2 regions of the Lysinibacillus sp. LK3 genome follow, and region 2 is predicted to be linked to the other one. Evidence: riboswitches for the same ligand, from Rfam matches in the RefSeq annotation. Region 2 holds a riboswitch; the other holds the start of a gene.
What was found. A riboswitch is a leader RNA that binds a small molecule or an ion and turns the genes downstream of it on or off. The one in region 2 is predicted to bind preQ1.

Region 1: linked by a shared signal. The riboswitch ahead of VK91_RS13310 (QueT transporter family protein) and the one ahead of queF (preQ(1) synthase) in region 2 are both predicted to bind preQ1.

Annotation. Positions count from the first base shown of each region.
Region 1 covers NZ_LDUJ01000017.1:171,837-188,043, forward strand. The annotation lists gene VK91_RS13285 (methyl-accepting chemotaxis protein) at 1-683, shown strand, start outside; gene VK91_RS13290 (L-threonine 3-dehydrogenase) at 1,035-1,988, shown strand; gene VK91_RS13295 (long-chain fatty acid--CoA ligase) at 2,177-3,796, shown strand; gene trpB (tryptophan synthase subunit beta) at 3,840-5,003, opposite strand; T-box leader at 5,062-5,261, opposite strand; gene VK91_RS13310 (QueT transporter family protein) at 5,330-5,812, opposite strand; PreQ1 riboswitch class I at 5,819-5,863, opposite strand; gene VK91_RS13315 (ABC transporter substrate-binding protein) at 6,185-7,201, shown strand; gene VK91_RS13320 (ABC transporter permease) at 7,286-8,314, shown strand; gene VK91_RS13325 (ABC transporter ATP-binding protein) at 8,307-9,101, shown strand; gene ilvA (threonine ammonia-lyase IlvA) at 9,664-10,926, opposite strand; gene VK91_RS13335 (TerC family protein) at 11,216-11,959, shown strand; gene bshB2 (bacillithiol biosynthesis deacetylase BshB2) at 12,001-12,690, opposite strand; gene VK91_RS13345 (YojF family protein) at 12,704-13,054, opposite strand; gene VK91_RS13350 (hypothetical protein) at 13,613-13,894, opposite strand; gene VK91_RS13355 (acyl-CoA thioesterase) at 14,091-14,639, shown strand; gene thiD (bifunctional hydroxymethylpyrimidine kinase/phosphomethylpyrimidine kinase) at 14,685-15,515, opposite strand; gene VK91_RS13365 (uracil-DNA glycosylase) at 15,691-16,207, shown strand, end outside.
Region 2 covers NZ_LDUJ01000029.1:47,208-63,414, reverse strand. The annotation lists gene VK91_RS23100 (sigma factor-like helix-turn-helix DNA-binding protein) at 1-271, opposite strand, end outside; gene VK91_RS23095 (sigma factor) at 317-544, opposite strand; gene VK91_RS19635 (peptidylprolyl isomerase) at 738-1,412, opposite strand; gene VK91_RS19630 (leucine-rich repeat domain-containing protein) at 1,567-3,435, opposite strand; gene VK91_RS19625 (GNAT family N-acetyltransferase) at 3,597-4,607, opposite strand; gene VK91_RS19620 (tRNA-dihydrouridine synthase) at 4,832-5,815, shown strand; gene VK91_RS19615 (TerD family protein) at 5,855-7,102, opposite strand; gene VK91_RS19610 (MFS transporter) at 7,347-8,537, shown strand; gene VK91_RS19605 (VUT family protein) at 8,654-9,193, opposite strand; gene queE (7-carboxy-7-deazaguanine synthase QueE) at 9,235-9,963, opposite strand; gene queD (6-carboxytetrahydropterin synthase QueD) at 9,956-10,426, opposite strand; gene queC (7-cyano-7-deazaguanine synthase QueC) at 10,430-11,089, opposite strand; gene queF (preQ(1) synthase) at 11,195-11,695, opposite strand; PreQ1 riboswitch class I at 11,821-11,867, opposite strand; gene VK91_RS19580 (S8 family serine peptidase) at 12,177-15,950, shown strand; gene VK91_RS19575 (amino acid ABC transporter ATP-binding protein) at 16,150-16,207, opposite strand, start outside.

The DNA of each region.
Region 1 (16,207 bases), on a different contig from region 2:
CGGCCAGAGATGCAGAAAGTGGAACTGAAATTGTACAGGCTAATTTAACACAAATGCAAGCTATTAAGCAGGCGGTTGAAAAATCTAATACAGCTATCTTTAATTTAGTTGAGCGGGCTGCATCGATTGATCAAATGATTGAAGTAATAGAAAGAATAACAGCGCAAACTAACTTACTGGCTTTAAACGCTTCAATTGAAGCCGCTAGAGCAGGAGAGCATGGTAAAGGCTTTGCAGTAGTGGCTAATGAGGTTCGTAAGCTTGCAGAGCAAACTGTTCAATCGACACAAACGATTACATCCATTGTACAGAACATCCATCTAGATTCGAGTTATGCGGTACAAATGATGGAAGGGGTTTTAGTAGCGACTGAAAAAGGTGTAGCTGTTACAGGACAAACTGCGTCAAGTTTTGATCAAATTTTAGAAAAAGTACATACTATTAAGCCATATATTATGGAAGTATCTGCTACGGTTCAAGAGATTGCCAATCACACGCAGAAGGTAAGTGAGGATGCGGGTATGCTGACAGCCTTATCCGATACGAATGCCGTGTCTACTAAGCATGTTGCTACGTTAACAGCTGATCAATTAAAAGCTCAGCAACAGTTCCATAATTATATTAAGGAATTGCGCAAAGTATCAAAAGTTTTGCAAATAGCTGTCAAACGTTTTTCGATATAATTTAATATTAAAGAATAATATTAAAAAAGGGTCTTCTTTGCAAAAAATAGCAAAGAAGACCCTTTTTTTGCATGCTTACAAAACTAGCTTATGAAAGTGTAAATGATTTGTGTTTTTGAGATGTACAAATGTGTTTTGTATATTTTTGTAGCACAATATTTTTCATGTTCTCATATACTGTGAATAAGGGATTGTATGTTCTTTGTAAGGAATATTATTAATATAATTGTTGTATTTTCAAAACGAACACATTATAATGAATTTCATTGAAAGTGTTATTAAATCAATGTTTATTAAAGTATTTTTGTACTTTCTGAAAGTACAATTGTTCACATGTGGAGGTTTTGGGAAATGAAAAAGATTATTGTTACTGGAGCACTTGGTCAAATTGGTTCTGAGCTAGTAGAAAAACTTCGTGGTATTTATGGAGAGGACAATATACTTGCTACAGACATTAGAAAACTTGAACATACTAAGGGCCCATTTGAAATATTGGACGTGACAGATGGACAAAGAATGCATGATTTAGCAAAGGACTTCGGTGCAGATACGATGATGCATTTAGCAGCATTATTATCAGCTACAGCAGAGAGAAATCCATTGTTAGCTTGGAATTTAAATATGGGTGGATTAATGAATGCGTTAGAAGTTTCACGTGAGTTAAATATGCAATTTTTCACGCCAAGCTCAATTGGTGCGTTTGGTCCGTCTACACCTAAGGAAGATACACCACAGGATACTTTGCAAAGACCAACAACTATGTATGGGGTAAATAAGGTAGCGGGTGAGTTATTATGCGATTATTACTTCAATCGTTTTGGTGTTGATACACGCGGAGTACGCTTCCCAGGGCTAATTTCTTATGTAACACCTCCAGGTGGTGGTACAACAGATTATGCAGTAGAAATTTTCTATGAAGCCATCGAACAAGGCAAATATACATCGTATATTCAGGAAGGTACATTTATGGATATGATGTACATGCCAGATGCCTTACAAGCTATTGTAGATTTAATGGAAGCAGACGGTAGTAAGCTTGTTCATCGCAATGCTTTTAATATTACAGCCATGAGCTTCGAACCTTCGCAAATCGCGGCTGAAATCAAGAAACACTTACCAAATTTCACAATGAGCTATCAGGTAGATCCTGTTCGTCAAGCCATTGCAGATAGCTGGCCAAACTCTTTAAATATTGAAGCGGCTCAAAAAGAATGGGGCTTCAAAGCAGAATATGATTTAGCTAAAATGACGGTAGATATGTTAGAAAAATTGAAAATTAAACTGCATAAAAAAGCAATTTCATAATAGATAGGCAACGGGTGAAGACTAGACTTCATCCGTTTTTTTATATATAAAAGAAAATTATTGGAATATATAGATTAAATTATGAAATTAAAATATAATAATATTCGGAATATTAATAGTATTCAGTTAAATTGATGCTATGATATTTTCACAAGGGGAAATTCACAAATGAAGGGATGATGGGTTTTATGATGCAAGAACCATTAGTTTTAACTAGTTTTTTTAAACGAGCAGAGAGCTATTTTGCAAGAAAATCAATTATTTCACGGACAAGCCCACACAAAATACATCGTTTAACATATGGGCAGTGGGCAAAAAGAACGCGTCGTTTAGCAGATGCCCTTACGAAGCTTGGGATGACAAGAGGAACAAAAGTCGGCTCCTTTGCGTGGAATCAGCATCGACATTTAGAAGCTTATTTTGCTGTGCCTTGCTCAGGGGCAATCTTACACATGGTAAATATTCGTTTATCAGAAGAGCATTTGATCTATATTATTAATCATGCAGAAGATGAGATTTTAATGGTCGATGTAGATTTATTACCGATCATTGAAAATATTGCGCCAAAACTTGAGACAGTGAAACATTATATCATTATGACGGATGAACCAGCTTTGCCAAAGACTACATTACAAAATGTTTTATCCTATGAGGACATATTAGCTACTGCTGATGAAGAATTTCAATTTCCAGAGGATATTGATGAAGAAGCACCTGCCGGTATGTGCTATACAAGCGCCACAACAGGGAATCCAAAGGGGGTTGTCTATTCCCATCGGGGTTTAGTACTACACAGTATCATGCTGAGTATGTCTGACTCTATGGGAATTGCGGAAAGAGATGTCGTGATGCCGATTGTACCCATGTTTCATGCAAATGCATGGGGCTTGCCTTTTGCTAGTGTCAATGTGGGTGCTACACAAGTTCTACCAGGTCCGCAATTTACTTCAGCATTAATAATGGATTTAATCGAACAAGAAAAGGTTACATTAACTGCTGGTGTTCCAACCATTTGGATAGGTGCCTTACAGGAACAGGAAAAGAAAGCACGAGATATTAGTTCTTTAAGAGCGATATGCTGTGGTGGATCGGCTTCACCAACTCGACTCATTCGGACATTTGAAGAAAAATATGGAATTCCTTATATTGTTGTCTATGGCATGACGGAAACTACACCAATCGTGGCATTGTCTAATTATATGTCATGGATGGAAGATTGGCCGATTGAAAAACGTATTGAAGCTCGAGCGATGCAAGGGATGACAATGGCAGGTATCGAATCTAGTATTATTAATGAGGCGGGGGAGGTACCTTGGGATGGCGAAACAATGGGGGAATTACGTTTAAAAGGCCCATGGATTTCCAACGAATACTATCGTGATGAGCGAACAGCAGATGCCTATCGAGATGGTTGGTTATATACTGGTGATATTGCTGTACGAACAGCAGATGGCTTTATTAAAATTACGGACCGTACGAAAGATCTTATTAAATCAGGTGGGGAATGGATTTCCTCTGTTGATTTGGAAAATGCGCTGATGACTCATGATGCCGTTTTAGAAGCGGCTGTCATTGCCATGCCCCATGCTAAATGGCAGGAGCGTCCATTAGCTTGTGTTGTATTGAAAGAGGGACAATCAGTAACTGAACCAGAGCTTCTTGCTTTTTTAGAAAATCAATTTGCCAAGTGGTGGGTACCAGATGCAGTCGTCTTTCTAGAAGAAATTCCAAAGACATCTGTCGGAAAATTCCTGAAAGCGAAGCTGCGAGATAATGTAGCAGAAATTTATCCTAAATCATTGGTATAGGTAAAAGAGCGATTTCCGTAAATGGAAGTCGCTCTTTTTTGAGTTATTTAGTTAGCATGTGGAAGACTTGTTCAACGTCTTTATCGCCACGACCAGAGATATTAATAATAATGCTTTCCTCAGATGATAAAGTTGGTGCTAATTTTAGAGCATGTGCGACTGCATGTGAGCTTTCAAGAGCAGGAATAATACCTTCAACCTTAGAAAGTACTTGGAAGGCATCTAAAACTTCTTCATTTGTCACGGTCACATATTCAGCACGACCGATTGTTTTCAAATGGCTATGCTCAGGCCCCGCACCTGGATAATCTAAACCAGCTGCTATTGAATAGGTAGGTAGTGGGTTGCCTTCTGCGTCCTGAAGTACTAAACATTTGAAGCCGTGTAGCTCTCCTGGTGTTCCTTCGTTTAAGGTAGCAGCTTTGTCTGGCTCTATTCCAATAAGACGAACATCTTCGTCTGCAATATAATCAGCAAATGCCCCAATGGCATTACTACCGCCTCCTACACAGGCAAGAACAGCTGTCGGCAGCTTTCCTTCCTTTTCTAAAATCTGTTCACGACTTTCGCGGCTAATCACTGATTGAAAATGTTTAACCATTGATGGGAAGGGGTGTGGTCCAACTGCTGAGCCTAATAAATAGAATGTTGTTTCATAGTTTTCTACTAAGTCAGCGAATGCCTCATCTACTGCATCCTTTAAGCGTCCTTGCCCTTTATCGACAGCAACAACTTTCGCTCCGAGAAGTTCCATGCGAAATACGTTCAATGCCTGACGTTTTGTATCTTCCAAGCCCATATAAATCGTGCAATCCATTCCAAACATGGCACACGCTGTAGCTGTTGCTACACCATGTTGACCTGCCCCTGTTTCGGCAATCACGCGATTTGCTCCCATACGTTTAGCTAGTAAAATTTGTCCTAATACATTATTGATTTTATGGGAGCCTGTGTGGTTAAGGTCTTCACGTTTTAAATAGATTTTTGCGCCACCTAATTGCTTTGTTAAATTCTCTGCAAAATAAAGAGGGGATTTACGACCGACATATTCACGGAAATAGTAATCTAATTCCTGCTTAAAATCATCATCCTCTTTATACTTTTGAAAATTCTCATCTAGTCTATTTAAAACATTTTGAAGCTCCTTTGGAACAAAGCTTCCACCAAATTCACCGAAATATCCCTTTTTTTCTACTACTGTACTCATCTTAACTCGACTCCTCTATGCTAATTTTTCCAAAAAAAAAGCCACTCCAATCCCTCATAAAAAGGACGAGTAACCGTGGTGCCACCTTCATTCGCAATTTTTGCGCGCTTTCCTGCTCCGGTAACGGGGAGCGAAACGGCCTTACATTTGATAAGGCTGCTCTGAAGTCCATTCACAAGTCTGTACTACTGGTTTGCACCAACCACCAGCTCTCTAAAAGTAACAATGCTTGCTACTACTCTTCTTCCTTGCATTTATTAGAAAGAATTGTAGAGTATTTTCAGAATAGTGTCAAGAAAAAAGACGAATCTAAAAAGATCCGTCAGTTAAATCAAATTTTTAAAGTGAAGGCGTTTGTTTAAAACATACATAATCGGTGCACCTACAGCTAATACAACAAATTCACCCGCCGCGACTGTTAGCCAAGTCCAGAAAAATGGCAACTCTAAAGCCAAGTTCAGCTCAAAGGCAATGATAAACATAGTACATGTAAAGAGCAATGTATTAATAATTAAACGTGCCCAAATATTTTTGACAAATTTACAGATTAAAATAAACAGGCCAAGAGTAATCATTGAATGACCTACACCAAAAACTAAATCGTAAATGCCAAGTGGTGAAAAGAGATTAGAGATCAATACACCAATAATAATCCCTACGGCAAAGCGTGGATTAAAGGCCACTAAATGGTTAAACATCTCAGATACTCGGAACTGTACCTCTGTAAAACCAAATGGGGCAACAAGCATGGTTACAGCTATATATAGAGCCGCAATGATACCACTTGCTGCTAAAAATTTTATCTTCATATTCATTTCTCCTTAGTTTTTTTTCGTGGGATGGTTACGAACCACGGTGCTTTCACACAAGTAAATATTCTATTATAGATATCTAGTAGAAGTCAAATGTCAGACTTTGTCTATAATGTCCTATCGTCGCAAAATTGTCATAAATATTTTTTACTATGTTGAAAAAAGAAATCGATTAACTAAAACAGCGTAGTTTAGCGGTTTAAAGCGCCAAATTAAATGAAAAACTAAAATATTTTGTCACTTTTAAAAGTCAGAACATTCATAATGTTGTTGACGGAGCTCGATAATAACGATAATATAGCGATACATTCACACTTTGTTTGGATAAAGTGCGATAGATATTCGAGAATATAATCGGGGGGATTATTTGTGAAAAGCAATGTAAAGAAGTTGTCATTCCTTCTTTTTGGATTAGTGTTGCTTCTTGCTGCTTGTGGTAGCGGTGGCTCAGGTACAACAGATTCAAAAGGAAATGAATCAAACAATGCAAGTGAGAGTGGAAATGATAAAACATATAAAATCGGGATTACTCAAATTGTTGAACATACATCGTTAAACGCAGCAACGGAAGGCTTTAAAAAAGCAATTGAAGATGCAGGCTTAAAAGTTGACTACGATCCACAAATTGCACAGGGAGATAATAGCCTTAACACAACGATTGCTAACAATCTAGTAAGTGCAAACGTAGATTTAATTTTTGCAAACTCTACACCTTCTGCACAAGCCGCTGCTACAGCAACAAGTGATATTCCAATTATTTTTACATCGGTTACAGATGCTGTTGGTGCACAGTTAATTGACTCAATGGAAAAGCCAGGGAAAAATATTACAGGCACAATCGATTTACATCCTGAAACGATTTCTAAAACAGTAGCATTCCTAAAAGAACTTGGGGCGAAAAAAGTAGGGATGGTCTACAATGCAGGTGAGCAAAACTCAGTTGCACAAGTTTCAGAAGTGAAAAAGGTTATGGATGAACAAGGTTTAACGGTGGTAGAAGCATCAGCATCCACTTCAGCGGATGTAAAGCAAGCGACAGAATCTCTAATTGGTAAAGTAGATGCTTTCTATATTATTACTGATAACACAGTTGTTTCTGCATTAGAATCGGTAATTGATGTTGCCAATACGAATAAATTACCATTAATCGTAGGAGAATTAGATTCTGTGGCACGTGGTGGTTTAGCTGCTTATGGTTTTGAATATTTCGATATCGGTTATGAAGCAGGTCAAATGGCTGTGAAAATTTTAAAAGGTGAAGCGACACCTGCCGATACACCAGCACAATACCCACAAAATCTGAAATTATTAATCAATAAAAAAGTTGCAGATGATTTAGGCATCGAAATTAAAGATTCTTGGGGTGCCGAAATTCTAGAACAGTAAAACGAAGCGGGGTGCACTATCCCCGCTTTATCTTCATTTTACAAGTGATATAAATAATAAAGAGATTTAGGAGATGATTCAACGATGTTTTTAGCATTATTTGGCGCAGTGGAGCAAGGAATCATCTATGCAATTATGGCACTTGGTGTATATTTAACATTTCGGGTGTTAGATTTTCCGGATTTAACGGTTGATGGAAGCTTTGTAACAGGGGCGGCAACTGCAGCAACAATGGTTTTGCTTGGCTACCACCCAATCTTAGCGACTTTAGTGGCAATTGTTGCTGGATTTATTGCTGGATGTATGACAGGAATTCTTCACACGAAAGGAAAGATTAATCCGCTTTTATCAGGAATTTTAATGATGATTGCTTTATACTCGATTAATCTACGTATCATGGGGTTAACTGCAGAAAATACGATAGGTCGCCCGAATATTCCACTACTAAACTCTGAAACAATCTTTTCAAAGTTTCAATCTTTTTGGAGTAATTTAGGGATCGATGATGCTATCAATAACCTATTAAAAAGCATAGGCTTTCAGCATGTACCAGGTACATGGAGTGTGCTGATTGTTGTATTAATCATCACGATTTTAATTAAGTTAATAGCAGACTGGTTCTTAAAGACAGAGGTTGGGCTAGCTATCCGAGCAACTGGTGATAATAAACGAATGATTCGCAGCTTCTCTGCAAATACAGACACACTTATCATTTTGGGGCTAGGTCTTTCCAATGCGCTTGTCGCATTTTCTGGAGCTTTAATCGCACAATACTCGAAGTTCTCTGATGTTAGTATGGGGATTGGTATGATTGTGATCGGTCTCGCATCCGTTATTATTGGTGAAGCTATTTTTGGGACTAAAACTATTATCCGTACAACGTTTGCAGTTATTGCAGGAGCCATCATTTATCGTATTATATTAGCTTTAGCATTACGTGTAGATTTCCTTGATTCAGGAGACATGAAATTAATTACAGCGATCATCGTTATTTTGGCGCTGATCTTACCGCAATTTATTAATAAGAGTAAAGAACGTAAACGTAAAGCTAAACGTGCTGCAGAACTTTCACAAGTAAAAAAAGTAGAGCAGGGAGGTAATGGCCTTGCTTAAATTACATGGTATTAATAAGGTATTTAATGAAGGAACACCTGATGAGAAGATTGCACTTGCGGAGATAAACCTACATTTAAAGCCCGGTGATTTTGTGACAATAATAGGTAGTAATGGTGCAGGTAAATCAACGATGATGAATATGATTTCTGGTGCTTTAACACCCGATTTCGGTACAGTATTGATTGATGGTAATGATGTGACAAGTTTGCCTGAATATAAACGCTCTCAATACATTGGGCGTGTCTTCCAGGACCCAATGGCAGGAACTGCACCTACGATGACAATTGAAGAAAATCTAGCATTAGCATACTCTCGAAATAAGCATAGAGGACTACGCAATGGTGTGGACAAAAAGCGTCGTGAATTTTTTAAAGAATCGCTAGAGATGCTTGGTTTGAATCTTGAGAATCGTCTTTCTGCTAAGGTAGGTTTACTTTCAGGTGGGGAACGTCAAGCTTTGTCGCTCTTAATGGCTACCTTCACAAAGCCATCTATTTTATTGCTGGATGAGCATACGGCTGCACTTGATCCATCACGTGCAGAGTTAATTACCCGTATTACGAAGTACTTAGTGGAAAAAGATAATTTAACGACATTAATGGTAACGCACAATATGCAGCAAGCATTAGATTTAGGGAATCGTCTTATTATGATGGATAAAGGCCAAATCATTTTAGAAGTTGGTGAAGATCGCAAACATGAATTAACAATTCCTGATTTAATGTCCGAGTTTGAACGTATTCGCGGGGAAAAAATGAATTCAGACCGTGCTCTATTAGGTTAATATCGAAACGCTCATACACTTGTATGGGCGTTTTTCATAGTGTAAAAAATTTCATCAATAGTGTTTTTATGAATGGTGTAAATGAATGACCGTTGCAGGTTCCCTAATTTCATGTGTGGGGGGTGCCGATCTATCTTATGGGAGTCTAGTAGCCTTCCAATCCAGCTCATTAATTTAGCAAAGGTCCTCACTACTCTTTATGGAGGGGCGTTGTCACACATCGTTTTTCCGCATTGGTCTCTACTGCTAGTATAAAAGAAAATGAAAAAGACATATTTTCAAGATGGTTGATTGGAGTGGAGCCAGCCTCACTCCTAGGAATTTAGCGTCACAGATGAGACCCTAGGGCGAACGTAAGTGAGTGTAGCGGCTCATCAGACGCCACCTGGACGCTGGCGGAACAGATATCAATCTCTCGCCTTGCCAGAATGTCTCTTTCCGCAGACGATATTGTTTTTTCAACATCAACTAGTTTTAATAATATTTATTTAGGGAAATTAAACGATCGATAAACTTTATCGCATAAAAAAGCCTCACTTTCAGAGAAGTGAGGCTCTTCATTTTAAACGAGTAAGCCAAATAGTTGAATATCGTTGTTTACTTCTTTGTATTTGAAGCCGAATTCATCCATTCTGGCAAGTAGTCCTTCATATTCAGCACGATCACCTAACTCAATGCCGACTAGTGCAGGGCCACTTTCTTTATTATTTTTCTTGGTATATTCAAAGGTAGTAATGTCATCGTTTGGTCCAAGTACACTAGTGAGGAATTGACGTAATGCTCCGGCACGCTGAGGGAAGCTGACGATGAAGTAGTAAAGTAAGCCTTCGTGTATAAGTGATTTTTCTTTAATCTCCTGCATTCGTCCAATGTCATTATTCCCACCACTGATGATGACAACGACTGACTTACCTTTAATTTCTTCTTTATAAAAATCAAGAGCTGCCACTGATAATGCTCCTGCAGGCTCAGCGATAATCGCATGTTTATTATATAGATCTAGAATGGTCGTACATACCTTGCCTTCAGGTACAAGAACAATGTCATCTAAATAGCGACGGCAAACATCATAAGTATGATGACCGACGCATTTTACTGCAGCACCATCAACGAATTTATCAATCCAATCAAGAGCAACTGCGCCACCTTCAGCAAAGGCAGCCTTCATACTACCAGCACCAGCAGGCTCCACACCAATAATTTTACTAGCAGGAGAGAGATTTTTAATGTAGGCAGACACGCCTGACATTAAGCCACCACCGCCAATACTTCCGAATACGTAGTCGATTGGCTCCTCCATATCATTCATAATTTCTACCGCTACCGTTCCTTGACCAGCAATGACATCAAAATCATCAAATGGATGAATGAAGATTTTACCATGCTCTTCACAATAGCTCAACGCGCTTTCAGCAGAATCATCGAATGTATCTCCTGCTAAAATAATTTCCACATATTCACGTCCAAACATACGTACTTGGTCTATTTTTTGCTTCGGTGTTGTTTGTGGCATAAAAATGCTTGCTTGAATTTTTAATTGGGCACAGGCATAAGCTACACCTTGTGCATGATTGCCTGCACTTGCACAGACAACCCCAGCATCGCGCGCTTCATCCTCGATTTTTTTAATTTTATAATAGGCACCACGAAGCTTGAATGAGCGTACATGCTGTAAATCTTCGCGTTTAATATAAATATTAGCTCCGTATTTCTCGGATAAATAGTCGTTTTTTTGTAGTGGTGTGTGCACAACTACATCTTTTAAAAAATGATGTGCAATCAGGACATTCTCCACTTGCACGGTTCTAGTATCAGCAACTTCCATAGTATTCATCCTCCGTTATACGTTTAAAACATTTATCTATGATAGCACACTTTATTTGCTTTTTGTGATTAATTTTTAGTAAATTCTAAATTTTCCGTGTCTATTTTATGATGTAAGCGTTTTATCTTGATATAGCTAATTATTTTATAAAGAAGCAATGTCTCAGACCTAGAATTAGCTCAATTTAAGGGGAGAAAATCAGTTGTTTCAAATCTAAAAAATACTACTCTCATAACAAAAATGGTCAAGCATATACTAGATTAGCTTAGGACAAGTAGGAGGGTATGTAGTGGAAATCATTCAAGGAATTTTATCAACATATTGGAAGTTTTTTGATTTGGCGATGTGGCAAGAAGTACTAATGGACCCTGTCTCCTGGGGACTAATATCCTCATTAATTATTATAGAAGGTTTGCTGTCGGCAGATAATGCACTGGTATTAGCGGTACTAGTGAAACATTTACCAGATAAACAGCGAAAACGGGCATTAATGTATGGTATGCTAGGTGCCTATTTTTTTAGATTTTTATTTATTGGCATAGGTGTTTATCTAGTAGAATTTTGGTTTATTAAAGTATTAGGTGCTTTGTATTTAGGTTGGCTTTGTGTAGCTCATTTCCTTCACATAGGGAATGAGGATAGTGTAAAAGAGGTAAAGAGGTCAGGATGGATGGTGCGTCTTTTCGGCACGTTTTGGGCAACTGTCATTTCTGTTGAGCTAATGGATATTGCTTTTTCAATTGATTCAATCTTTGCTGCGTTTGCGATATCAGATCAGGTCTGGGTGCTTTTAATTGGAGGGATGTTAGGAATATTAATGATGAGGACGATTGCAGGTGTTTTTTTAATCATCATTGAAAAAATACCAGAACTTGAAGCAACAGCCTTCATAATTATAGGTGTCATCGGCTTAAAAATGTTAGTAAGTGTTTTCAATATCCACATCCCTCATTATTTATTCTTCCTTTTCTTAGTGATTGCTTTTTCCATCACAATCATTGTGCATATGATGAAGAGAGTAAGATCTGCCTAATTAAAAAGTACTGTTCTCCAAAAATGAGAACAGTACTTTATTTATTTTACATATTTATCTGGGTCAACAATATAGAACTTTTCAACATTAAGCCAGCTCTCGCTCATTGGTTCGCCGTCATCAATACGTTTTTCAGTCTCCTGCATCATCCAACCAGTCTGAGACGCATGGGCTTGTAATGCTTTTAATTTGTCCATTCGCATTTCCCGAATATCATAGACCACATGTGGTTCACCATTTTTTTCAATTGTATCATTGGCGAAGGCACAACCGAATATTTGAGGACGAGCAGCCTTTGGCATACGACGTACAGCTTCAATTACAGCACGTGCTGTTGCTTCATGGTCTGGGTGGACAGCAAAGCCAGGTAAAAATGTGAAAATTAAAGAAGGCATTAGTTCTTCGATTAGCCCTTCCATTAATTTTACCATTTTCTCATCATCTTCAAATTCAATTGTTTTATCACGTAGACCAAGCATGCGTAAATCTTGAATACCCATCGCCTCTGCCGCTGCAACCAATTCCTTACGACGGATTTCAGGTAAAGACTCGCGTGTAGCAAAGGGTGGATTACCTAAATTACGTCCCATTTCGCCTAATGTTAAACAGGCATATGTAACAGGTGTATTCATTTTCTTTGTATAGTAGGCGATGGTCCCCGCAACTGAGAAAGCCTCATCATCTGGGTGAGGGTACACAATTAAAATATGACGTTGTGGTTGTAAATTCAAATAGTCGTCCCCCTTAGTAAGTAAATGGCGTTTCACTAATTTCAAGCGCAATCGCCAATTTTCCAGAGTAGTCTAGTCCAGCCATTAATAAACGGCCTAAATCATCTAATTCAAAATGTGTAATGCCTTGAGCATAAACCCAGCCATGAGGTAATTTTAAACCCACACGATGAGGTGCATTATCTACAACCTTAGCAAGCTCATAGTTAATTTTAGCATTGCGAATAAAAGCACCTGCATTAAAAAACTGTTCATCATAGTGTGCTGCATAAGATCCGTTTGTCGTCTCAAGATGAATATAAACGTCTTTGTTGGCGAAAGAATTCAGCAATTTTTGCAACGTCTCTACTTGTACTTCTTGCATCTTAACACTCCTCTCGATCATTTCTCCTTTAAGTATAGTAAAAAAAATTCGCAAAGGGAAATTGATTGCTTTGATAAAAAAATTGATGATTTATATTTACAAACCTTAGCGCCATTTTGTCCAAATTTTTGAGAGTGTGAAAATGAATCCTAGCATCCAGAGAAATAAATCATCATCTCTAAACCTATGACAAGTTCTTAAGCAATATTCTTGAAAAAATTATTGTAATGTATCAATATAGGGAGTGTGAAAATAAATATGTACAAACTGTGTCGTTTCGCATTGTATCCGTTTTCACATCTGAAAAGATATTGCAACCATGACTTCTTCCTAATTTGTGTGTGTAGACAGCTCCACCTGTTGAAGGTAGTATTATTTCAGAAATAATGAATTCTATCTTGGTACAATAGATGACGTTCCTTGAACAGGTTATGCAAGGTAGCTGTGAAAAAGGGAAGAAAAATGAAGCTCATTATCATAGTATAATAAAAACCGCGACTCTCTTTATGACGGAGAGTCGCGGTTTTTTATTGAAAATTAATGTAGGCTATGTATTTGTTAGTATCGATTGAGCTTTCGTTCTATTGTATCTAAACGATTATTAACATTTTGTAATTGTTTAAACATTTGCTTCATATAAAGATTTTGATCTTGGGTTTCAGTAGTTTTGGCTTGTGCCAATTCTTCCTCCTCCTGCAGAGCCAATATTGTGGCAAGGGTGGATAATGAGTAACCAAGTGTTAATATGATGGAGGCAATTACTTCAACTTTTGAAGAGGTGATTTCTCCAGCTAGTAAACCTGATTCTTCCGTTAAGTCTTCTACCTTGTTTTTTTTCATTTTTTCCCCTCCCATACAGCTAATATATGGGGTATGAGGCATTAACGTATCTTGTCCAATTTTAATCTTTATCGGATAAATACTCATCATTAAATAATTGTTTAGTATTTGTAATTTTCTAATAATTACATTGATTTTTCCATTTAAATATAGCATTATAGTAGGAATAAACAAGACGTTTAGAGGGGGAATTGGTGTGAATAAGGACTTTAAATATTGTAAGGAATCAAGAGTGATGCGTACAAGTCGTGTATTTCCAAACGATGTGAATAATCATAATACATTATTTGGCGGACGATTGATGAGCGATATTGATCAAGTTGCTTCCATTTCAGCTGCAAAGCATAGCAGAAGAGATTGTGTTACAGCCTCAACTGATTCAGTCGATTTCCTACATCCCATTCGCCCAACAGATTCGGTTTATTTCGAATCCTATGTAACTTGGACGGGAAGGTCTTCTATGGAGGTTTTTGTTAAAGTCATTTCTGAAAACTTGAAAACTGGGGAGAGAAAGGTGGCAGCGACTGCATTATTAACTTTCGTGGCATTGGATGAAAATAACAAACCAGCACTGGTCCCACGAGTAATACCTGAAACAGTAGAAGAGACAAAATTGCATGAAACAGCTTCAGAACGAGCGAAGGCCCGTGCTGAACGTAAAAAGGAAAGTAAAGCATTAGCGCAATTTATATCTATGAATGATCCATGGGATTATCGGCTAGAAATGATGGAGAATTATATGTAAAAAAAGAGGGATGTCTCAAATGACTTTGAGACATCCCTTTCATTCTTATATTTCTGTTACTGTTACGTGTGGAGCACCAAAGCGTGATTTCGCTCCATGCATGACAGGACCTACATATTCATTTAGCGCCCAGCCATGTGCAATAGCTGCCGATACAAACTCTTTTGCTTCAATGACAGAATCTTTAATAGTAAGACCATTCGCAAGATTCGCTGTGACAGAGGCAGCAAAAGTACAGCCTGCACCGTGGTTATTTGTGGATGCAACTTTTTCAGATTCTAATAAGTAGAATGTTTCACCATCAAAGAATAAGTCTATTGCTTTTTCAGTAGCTAGGGCTTTTCCACCTTTTATGACAACAGCTTTAGCTCCTAGTTCATGGATTTTACGAGCAGCAATCTTCATGTCGTCAATGTTTTTTGGTGTACCTGTGCCAGCTAATTGTCCAGCTTCAAACAGGTTTGGTGTTGTTACCGCTGCTAGTGGTAAAAGATGCTGAATCATGGCATCTGTGTTACCTGGATTCAGTACTTCATCGTCACCTTTACATACCATAACAGGATCGATGACCACATTTGTAGTCCCTGAATTTGCAATAGCCTTTCCAGCAATACGAATAATTTCTTCTGTTGAGAGCATTCCTGTCTTAATGGCATCAATTCCTGTGGAAAGTGCTGTGTCAATTTGTTTTTGTAGTAAATCAGTTGGCAAAGGTGTGACGTTATGTGTCCAGCCGTTAGGGTCCATTGTTACGACAACTGTTAATGCCACCATCCCATATGTACCGTGCTCTTGGAATGTTTTAAGGTCAGCTTGCATTCCTGCACCGCCTGATGTATCTGAACCAGCAATTGTTAATGTTTTTTTTAGAGTCATGTAAAGGATCTCCTTTATCGTTAAGAGTTATAAAATTAACATCTAGTATAGTCCGATTCTGATTCTATAAAAATAGCCAGAATACTATATTTTTATATGGTCAGTTTCAACTGATGCTTGAATTCATCTTTAATTTTTTGTACCGTTGTAAGAAGAGAAAGGGGCTTAATGAACGATGAAACAAGTATTCCCGAATGATTGGCAAGAAGTACTCAAAGAAGAATTAGAAAAACCATATTATCAAAAACTACGTCAATTTGTCGCAAATGAATATTCGACACAAACTATTTATCCACCAATCAATGATGTGATGAACGCATTCTATACAACAGCATATCATGATGTGAAGGTTGTTATTTTGGGACAAGACCCTTATCATGGGCCTAATCAAGCGCATGGGCTAAGCTTTTCTGTTAAACCAGGTATTCCACATCCTCCTAGCTTACGGAATATGTTTCAAGAGCTACAGGATGATTTAGGCTGTCCAATTCCTGAAAATGGAACGCTAACAAAGTGGGCTGAACAGGGTGTTATGCTATTAAATACGGTGCTTACAGTTCGAGCAGGACAAGCGAATTCCCATAAAGAACAAGGGTGGGAGCAATTTACCGATGCTGTTATCGATCTATTAGCTGCAAGGGAAGAACCACTAATTTTTGTATTGTGGGGCAAACCAGCGCAACGCAAAAAGC
Region 2 (16,207 bases):
TTCCCCCCAAACGAATTTGCTGTAATCGTTTTTTCCCACGATATAATCGATTATCAATAGCGGCTTTTGTTAAACCACAATGAATAGCAATTTCTTCGTTTTTCATATTTAAAAAGTATTTCATCGTAAAAATATCACGGTCTAATTGCTCTAATTGCGTCATCATGATGAGCACTTCCTCCGTTGTTGTCTTGATTAAGTATTCCTCTTCAGCCGATATTGCGGCTTCACCTGTTTCATTTAGCTCATAAAAATATGGAGTTTTAGACAACCTTCTTTGTTTCGAAATGGCTTTAAACTTTGCTATCGTGCAAATCTATCTTCTAAAATCCTCTTTATCGCCTCTAAATTGTTTAGCATTTTCATAAGCCCCTAGAAATGTATCACTAATACATTCCTCTATTATTTGAGGATCATTATAGGATTTTAGAGCATTATAAATAATCGCTTTGATAATCCCCATATATTCATCAATGACATATTGAAGTGCTTCTTCTCGTTTTTTCTTAAGATGTTTTATAAAATTTTCATCTGTTACCCTCATGCAAACACCCTTTCTTCCACAAACATAAAGGATCCTTTATATAAAACATCGCTCAATCTTAAATTTCTTCTCATATTACTCAAAAATATTTATAATTTCAATTTTTTAACAAATATAAAAGGCTAAATCTCAATTGATTTAGCCTTTTTAATGTTTATAGTATAGATTTTAACCAATAGCATTGGGACGAAAACTATTTGTTTACCTTAGGTGCTGGATAATCAAAGCCCTTTGTATCCACCTCTACCTTTTTCATCTGCTGATCTTCTAGTGGTTTATTTGTAGCATCTCGCTCTGCTCCAACAATGGCATCAACTGTTTCCATACCTGCAATCACCTTGCCAAAAGCAGCATATTTTCCATCAAGATGTGATGCTTCCTTTACCATAATGAAAAATTGTGAGCCCGCTGAGTTTGGATCATCTGAACGAGCCATCGAAATAACACCACGTTCATGCTTCATATTATTTTCAAATCCATTTGAGGTAAACTCACCATCAATCGAATAATCAGGTCCTCCAGTACCATTCCCTTTAGGATCTCCACCCTGAATCATAAAATCAGGAATAACTCGATGGAAAATAAGACCATCATAGAATCCATCTTTTACTAAAGCAATAAAGTTAGCTACTGTATTTGGTGCTACAGTAGGCTCCAATTCAATAACAATTTTTTCATCATTGCTCATCGTAATCGTCACAATTGGATTTTCCTTCACTTTTGACGCATAATCCATTGTTTCTTGTGTTTCTTTAGCTGTTTTTCCCTCAGTTTTCTCACTATCCTTAGCTGTACCACAGCCTGTCAAAACAACAATAATGGCTAGCGTAGATAGCATAAAAAACAAACCTTTATTACGTACGAACATATCCTTTTCAACTCCTCTTGTTAAGCATCAATTTATTATAAAACTATCCAAACTGTAGGACAATCCAAGAGAGACAATGACAGAATATTCCTGTCATTGTCTCTTTTTATTTCTACTATATTAATTTCGTAGGTTGCTATTAATTCACATTATTTCAATAAATCATAATTCCCTTGTCTAATACAGATTGATTTTGTACCTGATTCCCTAAAATATATAGTTTTTTTAAGTTGGGCAAATTCACTAAGGGTTCTACATTCGAAATAGCATTATTTTCTAAATGAAGCACCTCTATTTGTTGCCAATTTCCCAAGAAATTTAACGATTGTAGTGAACTATCTTGTAAAGTGAATGAACGTAAATTTGTAAAGCCAGCAAAGTAAGGCATGATCTTATCTACTTCTTGCACCCATTCCCCATTACCAATTTGAATGGAAACATCATTTAAAGTTAAATGCTCCAGCACGTTGTTCGTAAATGGCTTGCTATTCACCTGAAAATTACATTCATTACAGTTTAACATTTTTACATGCTGCAAATTGAATAAGTCATTGGTTTCATAAAAGAGGGTCTCATTTAAATTGATTGTTTGCAAATGAGGTAGGTCATTTAATGAACGAATACCTGTAAGAATTCCATACTCCATGACTGTAAGCTGTTCTAGCTGTGGGTATTTCAGTAGTTCTGCACCATTCAATTGCGAATCCGATCCACTTATAGAAACCGTCAAATCTCTTAAAGCGGGTGCTTCTAGCTGTGGTAAAAATGAACTCTTCAGCTCTGCTTTTTTCAAATGGGGCGCTACAATCGATGAAATATCACCATGATAGCCAGTTAACGATAACTCCGTCAATGACGTTAGACTGTTAACCATATCCAACAATTCCACTTGACCAGGAGAAGCTAAACGTAGCTTTGTTAAAGATGACATATTTCTAAGTCTATCTAAATTGATGATATTCATGTTTTCAAGATCTAAAGATTGTAGTTTAGGCATATTTTGTATAAAATCAAGCGTTTTTAAATTTCTTACTGAGGTAAGTTTTAATTCTTGTAATTGAGTCAATGAGTATAGTGGGCTAAAATCTGTAGCTTCACTAATGTCTATTGCTAACGATTCTAGATTAGTTAGTGTAGACAGCCACTTTAAATCATTAATTGATTTTAAGGAAAGTGATTTCAGCGATAATTTATTTAGAATCTGAAAATCTGTCACCTCTTCAGCCACATAAGATAGTTCTAGAGATTGAAGATTGGGGAACTCTAATAATAAAGCAAGTTCATCATTACTTCTAATTTGGATAGAGAGCTCTTTAACATTAGACTTATCACTAAAATATCCTGCGATTTTACTAAATGATTCATTAAAACTACCTGTATAACTTTTTAAGTTTTCAAGATGTTGGAAGCTTACTTTTTCACTTTGTGATATTTCATAATCATTCATGAGCTTTAAAACCGTTAATCCAGTAAAGGCCTCAAAGTCCTTTTGTTCAATTTTTTGCGTATTTAATAATTTATCCATAATGATATAAGTAGAAATTTTAGCTTCCTTATTTGTAAAAGGATCTTCTAGACTATAATCAAAATGCCATTGATCGTCAGAATAGTAGGCAGCCAAATATCGAATACTTGCAATCTCTTCTTTTGCTGGCATCGTCCCACCTTTATCAAAAATATCTTTTAAAAAGAACAGAAGAACTTCACTTTCAGGCATTGTTCGAACGGATAGTTCTTCACGGTTTCCATCCTCTATTTGATTACTACTTAAAAGAAAATACCCAAGGAATACACACATCATGACAATTGGTATCATAAAGAGCAGCTTTAAATTTGTTTTTGGACGGGATGTTGTATGAGGAGAAGCTGTTCCATAATAATTATTAATCGTTTGATCAACATAATAAATTTTATTCTCTTTCAACATGATTTCCGTATCACAAAAAGGACATTTGAATGTTTGCTCTTCTTTATATTCAATTTTCCCATTACAATTTGGACAATTTAATTTAATAAATTCCACTGGCAGCCCCCCAGCACTATTTTTCCATTAAGCTTAGTTGTCTAAAAAATAAATGTCAATATTTACGAAGTATAGGCAAGCAATCTAAAACTAAATTTTAAGTGTCTAGCCAGCTGTTTGAATTCTTTTATAACAGCAGAATTTAATAAATCTAACTAAATTTACAATAATCCTATACTTGGGTTATTAAAGTTTGCCCAGGCTATATCACTGTTAATGTACCTAACCATTCTATAGGCTACTGGCTTAAAACCGCACTTAGGCCAAAATGCCGATGCAGCAAGATTAGTTATTCTCCAATCTGTAATGATATTCTCATAGCCCGCCTCTTTCATCCTTCTACAGCCTTCATTCATCAACTTTTTTCCCACACCTCTTCCCATTTGAGAAGCGTAAGTACCTGCAATCGTTAGCTCTATTGCATGCTCAGGTGTCATCAAATCTGAATGTATAGGATAATATTTTTGAAATCCTAATTCCTGCCCATCCTTTACTGCAACGAAACATGTATCATCATTCTCCTCTACTATACTTTTATATGAGTCTTTTATGCTCATGACAACCTCAGGGAATACAGGCTCAAATGTAGGTGCGGAATTTTGATACGATTGAATGATCCTAGACATTTTCCCCATCATTTCACTATCCATTTTATTTGCAACCCTAATCTCTGCATTACATGTATTTTCAAATGGTTTATAATCTCCAATGTTCATGACCCCATGTACTTGTTGTATAGAAAAGCTTAATCGTTGGTAGGCATCATAGTAAGCCTGATTTCCAAGAGGAATTATCGTGTAATGCATAAAGCAACCTTGCTCTAGCCATACCACTGAAATCTCTGCATATAATTTTCTAATAAGCTCAGCGGATTGATCCTTTCTGATTGCCAACCCTTCATATGGTACCCATACATGTCTGCCTCTTAGAGAGTCATTCTTGATGACTCCGATTAAATATCCTACTAGGTCATCTTTAATAAATGCTCCAATCCCCTTAATAGTATTATGAGCAAATAAGTTTTCAAGCATATTTGTTATATGTTCAGCATTAAGACAGCTGTTGTTTAGAAATGGATATACTTCACCCTCAAGGCTCTGTCTATTTTCGAGTAATTCAGCCATTGTGGGTACATCATTCACACCGATTGTTTTATATTTATATTTTCCCACTTCAACTCTCCCCCTAAATTTCTACATTATATTACATATTATATCATTATGGATAATACAGGATTTTGTTGGATATTTTTAATTACTTTCTAATCTAAGAGCGCCAAAGTCTAATTACAATGATGCATTTCTATCCTTAAGCTAAGCCAATTAACTATGTAGAAATAAAGTAAATATGATATCTTTTTGCAAGGTAGTATTTTGGAAAGAGAGGATTTTTAGCAATGAATCAAAAAAATTTCTGGCTTGATTTACCACGGCCATTCTTCATTTTAGCTCCAATGGAGGATGTGACAGATGTTGTATTTCGTCATGTCATTCAGGAAGCAGGGAGACCCGATGTATATTTTACGGAATTCACCAATACGACAAGCTATTGTCATCCAGATGGGTTAGATAATGTACGTAACCGCTTAGCTTTCACAGAAGATGAACAGCCTATTGTTGCACATATTTGGGGAGACAACCCTGAACATTTTCGTCAAATGAGTATTGGTATGAAGGAATTAGGCTTTAAGGGAATTGATATTAATATGGGTTGCCCAGTTGATAATGTAGCAGAAAGAGGTAAAGGAGCTGGATTAATTCTTCATCCTGACCTAGCCGCAGATATTATTCAAGCAGCCAAAGCAGGAGGCTTACCCGTCAGTGTCAAAACAAGACTTGGCTTTACGGTTGTAGCAGAATGGCGTGAGTGGCTTACACATATTTTAAAACAGGATATCGCCAATCTTTCTATTCATCTCCGTACAAGGGAAGAGATGAGCAAGGTCGCTGCACATTGGGAATTAATTGGAGATATCAAAAAACTACGTGATGAAGTTGCTCCCCACACATTACTGACGATCAACGGTGATATTCCTGATCGTTTAACAGGTCTAAAACTAGTTGAGCAATACGGTATCGATGGTGTAATGATTGGGCGCGGGGTGTTTTCAAACCCATTTGCCTTTGAAAAGGAACCTAAAGAGCATAGTGCCAAAGAATACCTTAATTTACTATACTTACACCTTAACCTTCATGACCACTATTCCAAGGAATTCGAAACACGTTCATTTAAAGCATTACAACGTTTCTTTAAAATATATGTACGTGGCTTCAAAGGGGCTAGTCAATTGAGAGTTCAATTACTGGGTGCACATTCTACGGATGAAGTCCGTGAATTACTAGCTACGTATATTGCCCACGAACTAAAGGAGAAAAAATAAGAGGAGATTGGCTATCGCCACTCTCCTTTTTATTTGCTTTTACTTGTAATCATTTATTGGGCCTTTATCCATTAGAACTTCTACCATATTAGAAGAGCCCATCTTCAGCTTAGGTCTACGTTCAGAATTTGGTTCACTATAAAGCTCTAATGGGCTGATAATCACACCATCTGGAGTATTATGAAGTATTCCAGGTACACAGGAATAAATTCTATCATTATTATTAGCATTTTTAGCAAAAATAGTAACGGAGGTTCCATTATGATTATCTATACTCATAGACACCTTATATCTGTAGAATGAGCCTGTGCCATTTGATTGGGCGGAATAAACCACAGGAACAACAGCTAAAACATTATTATTTAATCTCAATTTGATTACTTCAGTTTTTGTTGAACCAGCATCTCTCCCAACATCCCCCATGTGTTCGACTACCCCGTTGTGAAAACTCCTAAGTGGAGGTGTATTTTTCGCCCCAAACATAGCTACATCGATCTGCTGACCATCCTTTGTATAGACTAAAGCATATATATCGTAGTCAGTACCAGTTTGCCATGATACCGTAGCAGTAATTTCAGGCGTTTTATCAATGATAACTGGCTTTTGACCTTTGGTGAGACTGACATTCCCTTTTACCTTTTCAAGATTTATCTGTGATAACATGCTTTGTCTATTTGTACTTTCTGGAACATTTAATGATTGATCAGGTTCTATCAGCATTTGTTTTTTTATAGTTGTTGATTTAGAAAACTTGTTTTGTTCTTCAGGTTCAACCTCAACACCGTAATTTTTACATAACCCCTCTAACCCAGAATCAAATCCCTGCCAAATAGATCTCACCTTTGTCTGACTACTTCTTAGATATAATTCTAATACTACGATTCCATTTTCATTTGCAAAATTAGCTGGTGCTAAATTGATAATATTGTTATCAGTACATATTTCTGCCTTTAAATTTTTCACATTTGAAAAACCTTGGCTATTATCTTCTGTAAGTGTTATAGCTATTTTAGTAATACCTTCAGGGATTTTACTCATGTCAAAATTCATTTTATGTATTTTTATATTCCCTACAATCTCAGATGGTATCAGGGTAGCTGCACCAGATAAGCTAGTTGGTTGATTATAAAATATAATGCCGCTATCTCCTTGTACCTTGTTTACATCCGTTAAAAGGAATGCAGTTAACGAAATATCGATCGAATTAGACATTTCGTAGCTAATAGTAACACTACCTTTTTGGGAACTTATAACTGTATTTGCTCCCATCTGAAGGAATTGAATCATGTGAATCCCCCTTATCCCCTTATTATGTATAGATATCAAATTGATAAAATTGTAAAGTTAATCTTCCAATTAAAAAATTCGAGTAATATTTACAAAATCCTTCTTTAGAGGAAAATAACCGGAAACAAACACTGTTATTTACAGAAAACCAATCTAATTTCTCATAAATGCATTTTATGATATGATGTTTAAATTGTGTGTCTACTAAGTAGCACAGTTACATTCTTCAAAGAAAGAGGTATTTATGCATCATACACAGTTATCCAAGCGACATTGGTTACTTATCTTAACACTTGCATTATTAACATTTGTTCTTGGGACAAGCGAATTTGTTATTGTCGGGATCTTAACTGATATTTCTTCAAGCCTTCATATGACAAATGCAAAAGCAGGCACACTCGTTTCTGCGTTCGCTATCACATTTGCCATCGCTACACCACTCGTGATGTCAGCAACAAGCCATTTTCCAAAGCGTAAATGGATGTTGTTTTTGATAGGTTCCTTCATTGCCTTAAATGCTCTGTGTGTAATTTCAACGAGCTATATTATGCTCCTTATACTTCGGGTTATGACCGCGATTGTAACAGGTGTATTGATCTCTCTAGCCATGATTGTTGCAAGCGAAACCATGCCGATTAATAAACGCGGCCTTGCTATATCATTTGTTTTCGGTGGTTTTACACTGGCCAATGTAGTTGGAGTACCCATTGGAATTGTAATCGCTGAATGGTACGGCTGGAATGCCACTTTTATGTTAACCACTCTTCTCGGAGGGTTGGCGTTTGCGGCATCTTTTTTTGTCTTACCTACTCGACTCAGCCAAGTACGAAGCTCAATACGGGATCAATTTTCTTTAATAATTCAGCCTCGAATTTTAATTGCCTTTTTCATTCCTGCTCTCGGGTTTGGTGCAACCTATGCAGTCTTTACGTACCTTGTTCCTATTTTAAAGGGAATGGGTGCACCAAATAATTCTATAAGTTTAATCTTATTCGGCTACGGCTTTCTTTCGATTTTCAGCAACATTCTTGCCGGTAAAATTGCCACTCACAATGCCATCGGCCGACTTCGGTTTGTCTTTCTCGCACAAGCTATTGTATTGACAAGCTTATTTTGGACAACAAACCATTTTACTTTAGGATTAGCGAACATCGGACTAATGTCACTAATGGCCATCCTCTTAACAACATCTACTCAACTTTATTTAATAGATTTGGCCGAAATTTATAAACCAGATGCTAAAGGACTCGCTGCTTCTCTTATGCCCGTGGCAAGTAACGTAGGCATCGCTTTTGGGTCTGCATTAGGCGGCATTGTATATCATCAAGGAAATTTGATGAATGTCACATGGGTCGGTGGTATAGTTGCCGTCAGTGCAAGTCTACTAACTTTCTTTAGTTATCATTTAGACCTTAAACAAAAGAAAACAGCATAAAAAATGCAAGAGGTACATTAGAAAGAATATAAATCAAACAGACCCATTCGAATAAAGCGAATGGGCCTGTTTTTAAAAAGCTTACTTGTGATCCGTATCTTCATAATAAGGAATAATTATTCTGGAATAATATATTTTTCTTTCATTGGCCCAACTTTATTTAAAATAATTGCGCCAATCATTTGTATAATCGTCTTCACAATAATTTGCCCCAAGATGGCGGCAGGTACCGCTTCCCATGGCAATATATTGGCACCAAGTGGACTTAAGCCGATTACTACGAAAATTGCAGAATCTAGAAATCCTCCAACAAGACCACTGTAGAACACACGCCAAGCCATTGGTAATTTTAATCGAGTATAAATTTCAGTATCAGCCGTTTCAGCGACAACAAATGATAGTGCTGAGGCTACCACAATTAAAAGTGTATCACCTAGTAGGAATGACACCACAGCTGATAAAATTAAAGCTGTAATAATAAATAAATACGTCTTTTTTCTACCATATTTATTTTGTACTAGATCCCGAAAAATAAAGGTTGCCCCAATTAAAAGCGTTCCCATTGGGACAATAAACATACCAAAATGTAAAGGTGCAAATGCTGCCGTTACCACATTAGCAATAACAATAGATAATAAATAAAATAATATTCTCAAACTATTACTCCTCAAGTAAATTTAATTTTTGTAAGAGCACCCTACACGCCTCTTTTATTTCCCCACACAAGGGCATGTAACTGTGGCAGTACTTTAACATCTCTTAAATCCTCATCCTTCATTACTCTATCAATCAGTGCACGATATTTATCCAATAAATTCATCATTAATTGTGAATTATCAGTTGCCGTGAGATCATCATTACCGACTTGAAGATAAAAAGGAATCATGGGATATCGATGGTGAATTTGTTTAGCATAATCGTAATCCTCTTGATTAAAAACGACTATTTTGAGGGATACATGGTGATTGCTGTTCCGATCTTTAAGTTTTTCGAAGATATAAGAGAGCACCGAGTAGTCTGTGGTCATTCCAGAACTAGGTGGCTTTGGTGAAATTGTCAGTTCATCAATTTCATACATCCACTTTTGCCACCTACTCCCCTGTGTTTCTACCCCGATTTTTATGTCATTTTCTTTTAAAATGGCAATAAGCTCTGCTAAATTCGGATTGAGTGCAGGATTGCCGCCTGAAATTGTGACAAATGAAAAACCATTGCCCCCTAAACGTTTCAACTCAGACCAAATCTCTTCCGCTGTCATTTGGACAATAAGGTGCTTTCCACTGCCATCCCATGTAAACGATGAATCGCACCAAGAACAGGAATAATCGCAGCCCGCAGTTCTTACAAACATTGTCTTCTGGCCAACGACCATACCCTCTCCTTGAATCGTTGGCCCAAAAATCTCGATAACAGGTACTTTACTCAACTTCCATCCACTCCCTTCTAGCTTCTGCATAGCTTGTTGGAGTCTCGTAAAGCCTGATAAACTCTACACGTACACCGTTATATCCTTCATCACGCAAGGCCTCAGTCAACTTTTCGTAAATCCAAACAACAATATTCTCTGCCGTCGTATTCATGAGTGGAAGCGTTTCATTTAAATAACGGTGATCCAAATGAATCTCTATTTTTTGTTTCCATATTTCTTTTATATCGCCGAAATCGATCATCAAACCACGTTCATCAGTGTAGCCACTCAGTCCTAATATAGCTCGATAGGTATGCCCGTGTAGATTTTTACATTTCCCTTCATAATGATGTAGATGATGAGCAGCATCGAAGGTAAATTCTTTGCTTATAAGAACACGCTTTGCATGGTATTTCAATTGATTTCTTTGAATATCCACATCAATTCTCTGGAGTCTCTCAACGATTTTAAAATCTGACATGCCTTAAGACTCCTTCCTATAACTTAAATACTCATCAAGCCCTTTATTTCGCAATTTACATGCTGGGCATTCACCACATCCATCTGCTATGACACCGTTATAGCAAGTCAACGTTCTTTGTCGTACAAACTCAAGTGCCCCAAGCTGATCAGCTAATTCCCATGTTTGTGCCTTATTCAGCCACATCAAGGGTGTATCAATCACAAAGGAATCATCCATCGATAAATTTAACGTTACATTTAAGGATTTAATAAAGACATCTCGGCAATCCGGATATCCACTAAAATCAGTTTCACAAACACCTGTTACAATATGCTTTGCCCCTACTTGGCTCGCTAAAACGCCCGCAAATGAAAGAAAAAGGAGATTGCGGCCAGGCACAAAAGTCGATGGGAGCTCACCATTTTCTCCGTCCCTCACCTTTATGTCTTGTCGTGTCAATGCATTCGGAGCAAGTTGATTCAGGAGAGACATATCAAGTATGTGATGCTTGATACCAAGCTCCTCTGTTATCACCTTCGCACAGTCAATTTCAAGACGGTGCCTTTGACCATAATCGAAAGTTACTGCCTCAATCTCTTCAAAGCGTTCTTTTGCCCAGAACAAACAAGTTGTACTGTCCTGACCTCCACTAAATACTACAATTGCTTTTTCCTTTTTCATCTATATAGACTCCCTTATATCGAAAAAAACAGCACTCTAAGAAAAAGTGCTGCTTTCTTCTTAGTTTTTTTAAGAGGGTAGCTAAAAACCTCTGTCTTGCTTCATTTATCGATTATCAATTTTTTCTGGGTTAAGATCGTGGTTCATTAAACGATAATTGGCGATTTCTTCGTATTTAGTTCCTGGCTTCCCATAGTTACACCATGGATCAATCGAGATACCCCCACGTGGAGTAAATTTCCCCCAAACCTCTATATATCTTGGATCAAGTAATGCAATTAAATCATTCATAATGATATTAACGCAATCTTCATGGAAATCGCCGTGATTTCTAAAACTGAATAAATACAACTTTAGAGATTTACTTTCAACAATTTTTTTATCTGGGATATATGAAATGTACATCGTTGCAAAATCCGGCTGATTTGTAAGCGGACATAAACTAGTAAACTCTGGACAATTAAACTTAACAAAATAATCTCGATTAGCATGAAGATTATCCACTGCCTCTAATACCTCAGGTGCATAATCATAGGAATACTTTGTACCTTGATTACCTAATAGGGTCAAATCCTTTAATCCTTCTTCATGACTTCTGCCAGACATAAAAAAACCTCCTTGTAAAATGTTTCCCAACACTTTTCAAGAGAGGTATCACCAATCATTCTATTTAAAACATAAGTAAACAGATAAAAAAAGCCACGTCCGATATGGACATGGCATATTGTCATGTTTCCATAGTTTTTTATAGAGGGTATCAGCTATGAACCTCTCCCGTTCTAGTTCGGGCATTCTTTTCTTCAATATCGTACAAAAAATAATACAGGACGTCAAATAGATTTTTTATAAAACTCTTAAATGATAAAAAGTATGAATTACTGTAAGTCAATACTCATTTGAAAGTTCTACTTTTTTATTAAATTACTAGGAAAATAGAATTAATTCATTTTTGACAAAGTAATACTAATTATCAATATTTTGAGATTTTTCAATATTACGATATTCGAATTATCTCACCTGTGATAAATTGGAAATATCACACTAAACTGAAAAGTGTGATAATTAAGAGTGGAGGGAGAAATGAGATTTGAAAAAGTTTAAGTTTACGAAGTTTTTAAGTAGTATGATAGCTTTCGTTATGGTGCTTTTTCTATTGGTTCCATTATCGAGTGCTAATGCTGAAGATTCGAAACCATTCAAGCAGGATAGCCAAAGTGAAAGTATACTTCAATTAAAGGCGGCTATCGCTGAACAGCTAAGCTTGTCTAAAGATGGTCCAACTCTTCACGAAAGCTTACAAAATGTATCAGGCAATCAAGAAGTTGCAGTCATCGTACATTTATCTGAAAAGCCTGTGGCACTAGAGCAAGGAATGAGCCAATTGAAAGGCCAAAAGTTCTCTAATGCGCGAGCAAATGAAGTTCGATCAAATGTAAAATCTCAACAAGCACAAGTTAAGAAAGAATTAGCTACTAAAAATGTTCAAATGACTCAAGGCTACACATTTGATACTGTTTTAAACGGTTTTGCAGCAACTGTGAAAGCAAATGATCTCCCAAAGCTGCTTTCAATAGAAGGAATAACATTAATTGAACCTGATGCAATTGTTTACGCATCTGAAGATAATACAATGAAATCATCAGAACTGATTAAGGAAGATCAATTAGAGGCTCAAATGAATACAAGTATTTCTTTCCTCGGCATCGAACAGCTTTGGAATGAAGGAATTGAAGGACAAGGTATAAAGGTAGCAGTATTAGATACTGGTATTGACACAGATCACCCTGAGTTCGCCGGAATTTACAAGGGTGGGAAAAACTTCATTCCAAATTCATCAACTTACACAAAGCCTCGGGCAGATGACGATGCATCGGAAACCTTGCCTTCTGAGCGTCCTGCTGGAACACCTGAATTTAATGAAAAGGGAAGCTCGTTCTATACTTCTCACGGTACCCATGTTGCTGGAACCATTGCAGCAATTGGAGCTAACAATTTCGGCATTAAAGGAATTGCTCCAAAAGTAGACCTTTATGCTTACCGTGTTCTTGGTGCATATGGAAGTGGGGCTACATCTGGTATTGTTAAAGCAATTGAAACGGCTGTAACAGAAAAAATGGACATAATCAACCTTTCTCTTGGTGGGGGGGCTAACTCTGAAACGGACGCTGGTTCATTTGCTATTAATAATGCAATGATGGCTGGAACAATCGGAGTAATTGCAACAGGGAACTCCGGCCCAAATCGAGGAACAATGGGCACGCCTGCAACCGCTCGTTTAGGAATTGCTGTGGGTAACACAACAAATCCAGAAACAATGTATAACGGTGAAGTGAATGTTACAGTTGGTGACTACAACTTAACAAAACAGCTCCCATTAATGGGAACAACTTTTGGAAGGGATTTAGCAACACAGCTTCAAGGAGAATTTGACCTAGTTGCTATTCCTGGAAACGGAGAAGTAAAAGACTATGAGGGAATTGATGTAGAAGGTAAAGTGGCATTAATCTCTCGTGGCAGTATCGCATTTGTTGATAAAATTGCGAATGCAAAGGCAAATGGAGCAGTCGCCACAATTATTCATAACTTTGCTGGTGGAACAAATGCACCTAATATTTCAGGTACATTCCTGGGTGATTCCTTTGCTTTTCTACCAACATTTGATATGTCCCAAACGGATGGCAATGCAATTCGTGCTGCATTAGCCGGTGGAACTGGAAAAGTTAGCTTTAGTCAATTTACTTCCACAAAGACACTGGGAGATGAAGTAAACGATTCAAGCTCCCGTGGCCCATCTACGCCAAACTTTGATATTAAACCAGATGTAAGTGCACCTGGAACAAACATTATGTCAACGATTCCAATGTATAAAAAGGACTTCCCTAATGCAGATTATGCAGAGGCATATGATCGTAAAACAGGAACTTCTATGGCAACACCGCATATTACAGGTATTGTTGCATTACTTAAACAAGCAAATCCTGATTGGAATGCGTTCGACATAAAAGTGGCGCTTTCTAATACAGCAAAGGTTTTAGATAAAACAAAATACGATGTGTTCTCTCAAGGTGCAGGTCGTGTAAATGCTTATGCTGCAGCACATCCAGAAATTCTTGCCTATGCATTGGATAGTGCAATTTTAGATGGAACAGGAGCTGTTTCAGAAAACTTAAAAGGGACAGTTACTTTTGGTCCACAATCACTTAAAGACCAGGATATTTCCGTAACGAAACAAGTTTTAGTAAAAGATATAAAGGGGCACGGCGGTAATTATAATGTATCAATTGATGTGACAAAATCATTTGGTGATGCAACTGTTACAGTCGACCAGCCAACATTTAATCTAGTTGGTGAGCAAGTGTTAAATCTTACATTAACGGCTTCACAAGCTACAGCTCCAAACGGCTCGGAAATACTGGGGTATATTCACATCAGCGGTGGTGCTACAGAAATTTCATTGCCATTCGCAGCTGACTTTGGAAGCGAGGCAGTAACTGAAATTAAAGATTTAAAGATTACAGAAACAGACCTCTCCTTTAATGGAGATGGCGTGAAAGATTCAGCTGTACTTTCATTTACATTAACTGGCGATGTAACAACTAACTATATCGAGCTATGGGATATTATGAATCCTCAAGGTGGAGAATATGGTGATGGCTACATCGGTTATCTACATGCAGGTACTGCGCTAGGAAAAGGCTCTTATACGCTGAATATCGCTGGGCAATACAAACCATGGGGAACAGAACCTGCCACAACAATTCCAGATGGTCTCTATACTATTGACTTTACTGGTCTTGCGGCATCAGGGGTAGTTTCCGATTATGTTGGACCAATTATCGTGAAAACAACTAAACCAGAAATTACTGGTTCAGTAGCTGAAGGTGTCGCTACAGGAAAGGTAACAGATAAGTATATCGACTACAATGAAGAGTTATATTTATATGGTTTAAACTACAATTTAAATGATAAATTAAAAGCTTCCTATATTGCGACTGTGAATGGCGAAATACAAGCGCCAGTTCCTTTTGAATTAAATCAAGACGGTAGCTTCACATTCCCAGTAACAACAGAAACTAATGCTGTATCAGTAAAAATTGAAGACGCTGCAGGGAATGTTGGTGAAGCACTAATATTTGAAAAAGATGTAGTTGAACCAAAAGTAACACTTTCTGTCAATCCAACTGAGCTAGACCTAACAGCTGGGGAATCTGCACAACTTACGGTAACAGAGACATCTACTCCTCCAGAAGGTGAAGCAACAGAGGAAGATGTAACTTCAAAAGCAACTTATGTTGTGGGAGATGAAAATGTTGCAACAATAGCAAATGGATTAGTAACTGCTGTAGGTGAGGGCACGACTACGATTACTATTTCATATGGTGATCATGAAGTTACGGTAAATGTTACAGTAAAAGCACCTGTTGTAGAAACACCAATCGTAACACTAGAAATTGACCAAGCTCAGGTTGAAACTAGAATAGGTAAAGAGGTTATGGTTAAGATTACTGAAGTAACTACTTTTGAGGGTAGAACAACAGAAAAAGATGTTACTACTCTTGCAACCTACGAAGTAGCAAATGATAAAATAGCTACTGTAAAAGCAGGGGCTGTAAAAGGTAAAGGTCAAGGTACTACGACAATTACAGCAACGTATGGTGACCACACATTAACATTTGATGTATTGGTTGAAAAGCCGAGCAATGGTAATGGCAACGGCAATGGTAACGGCAATGGTAACGGCAACGGCAACGGCAACGGCAACGGCAATGGTAACGGCAACGGCAACGGCAACGGCAACGGTAATGGTAATGGTAATGGTAATGGTAATGGTAATAATGAAGTTACCGAAGTTGAGTTATAATTAAATAAGTACAGTTCCAGCAAAAAGAGAAATTGCGCTTTGCAATTTCTCCTTTTGCTATTTAAATTTCACTTACTCATGATAAGGTTGGCTGTAACGAGTCTATGTGCAGTTTTTCTGTACAAGCTTTATCTAGTAATCGAATATTTAATGCAAAACCATAAAAGATCCTAACATTACCGTTCAGAACCTTTTAGTTTTATTTAAGCATCGTTGCAGTTAAAAATTCTCGTGTTCTCTCCTCTTTTGGATGATTG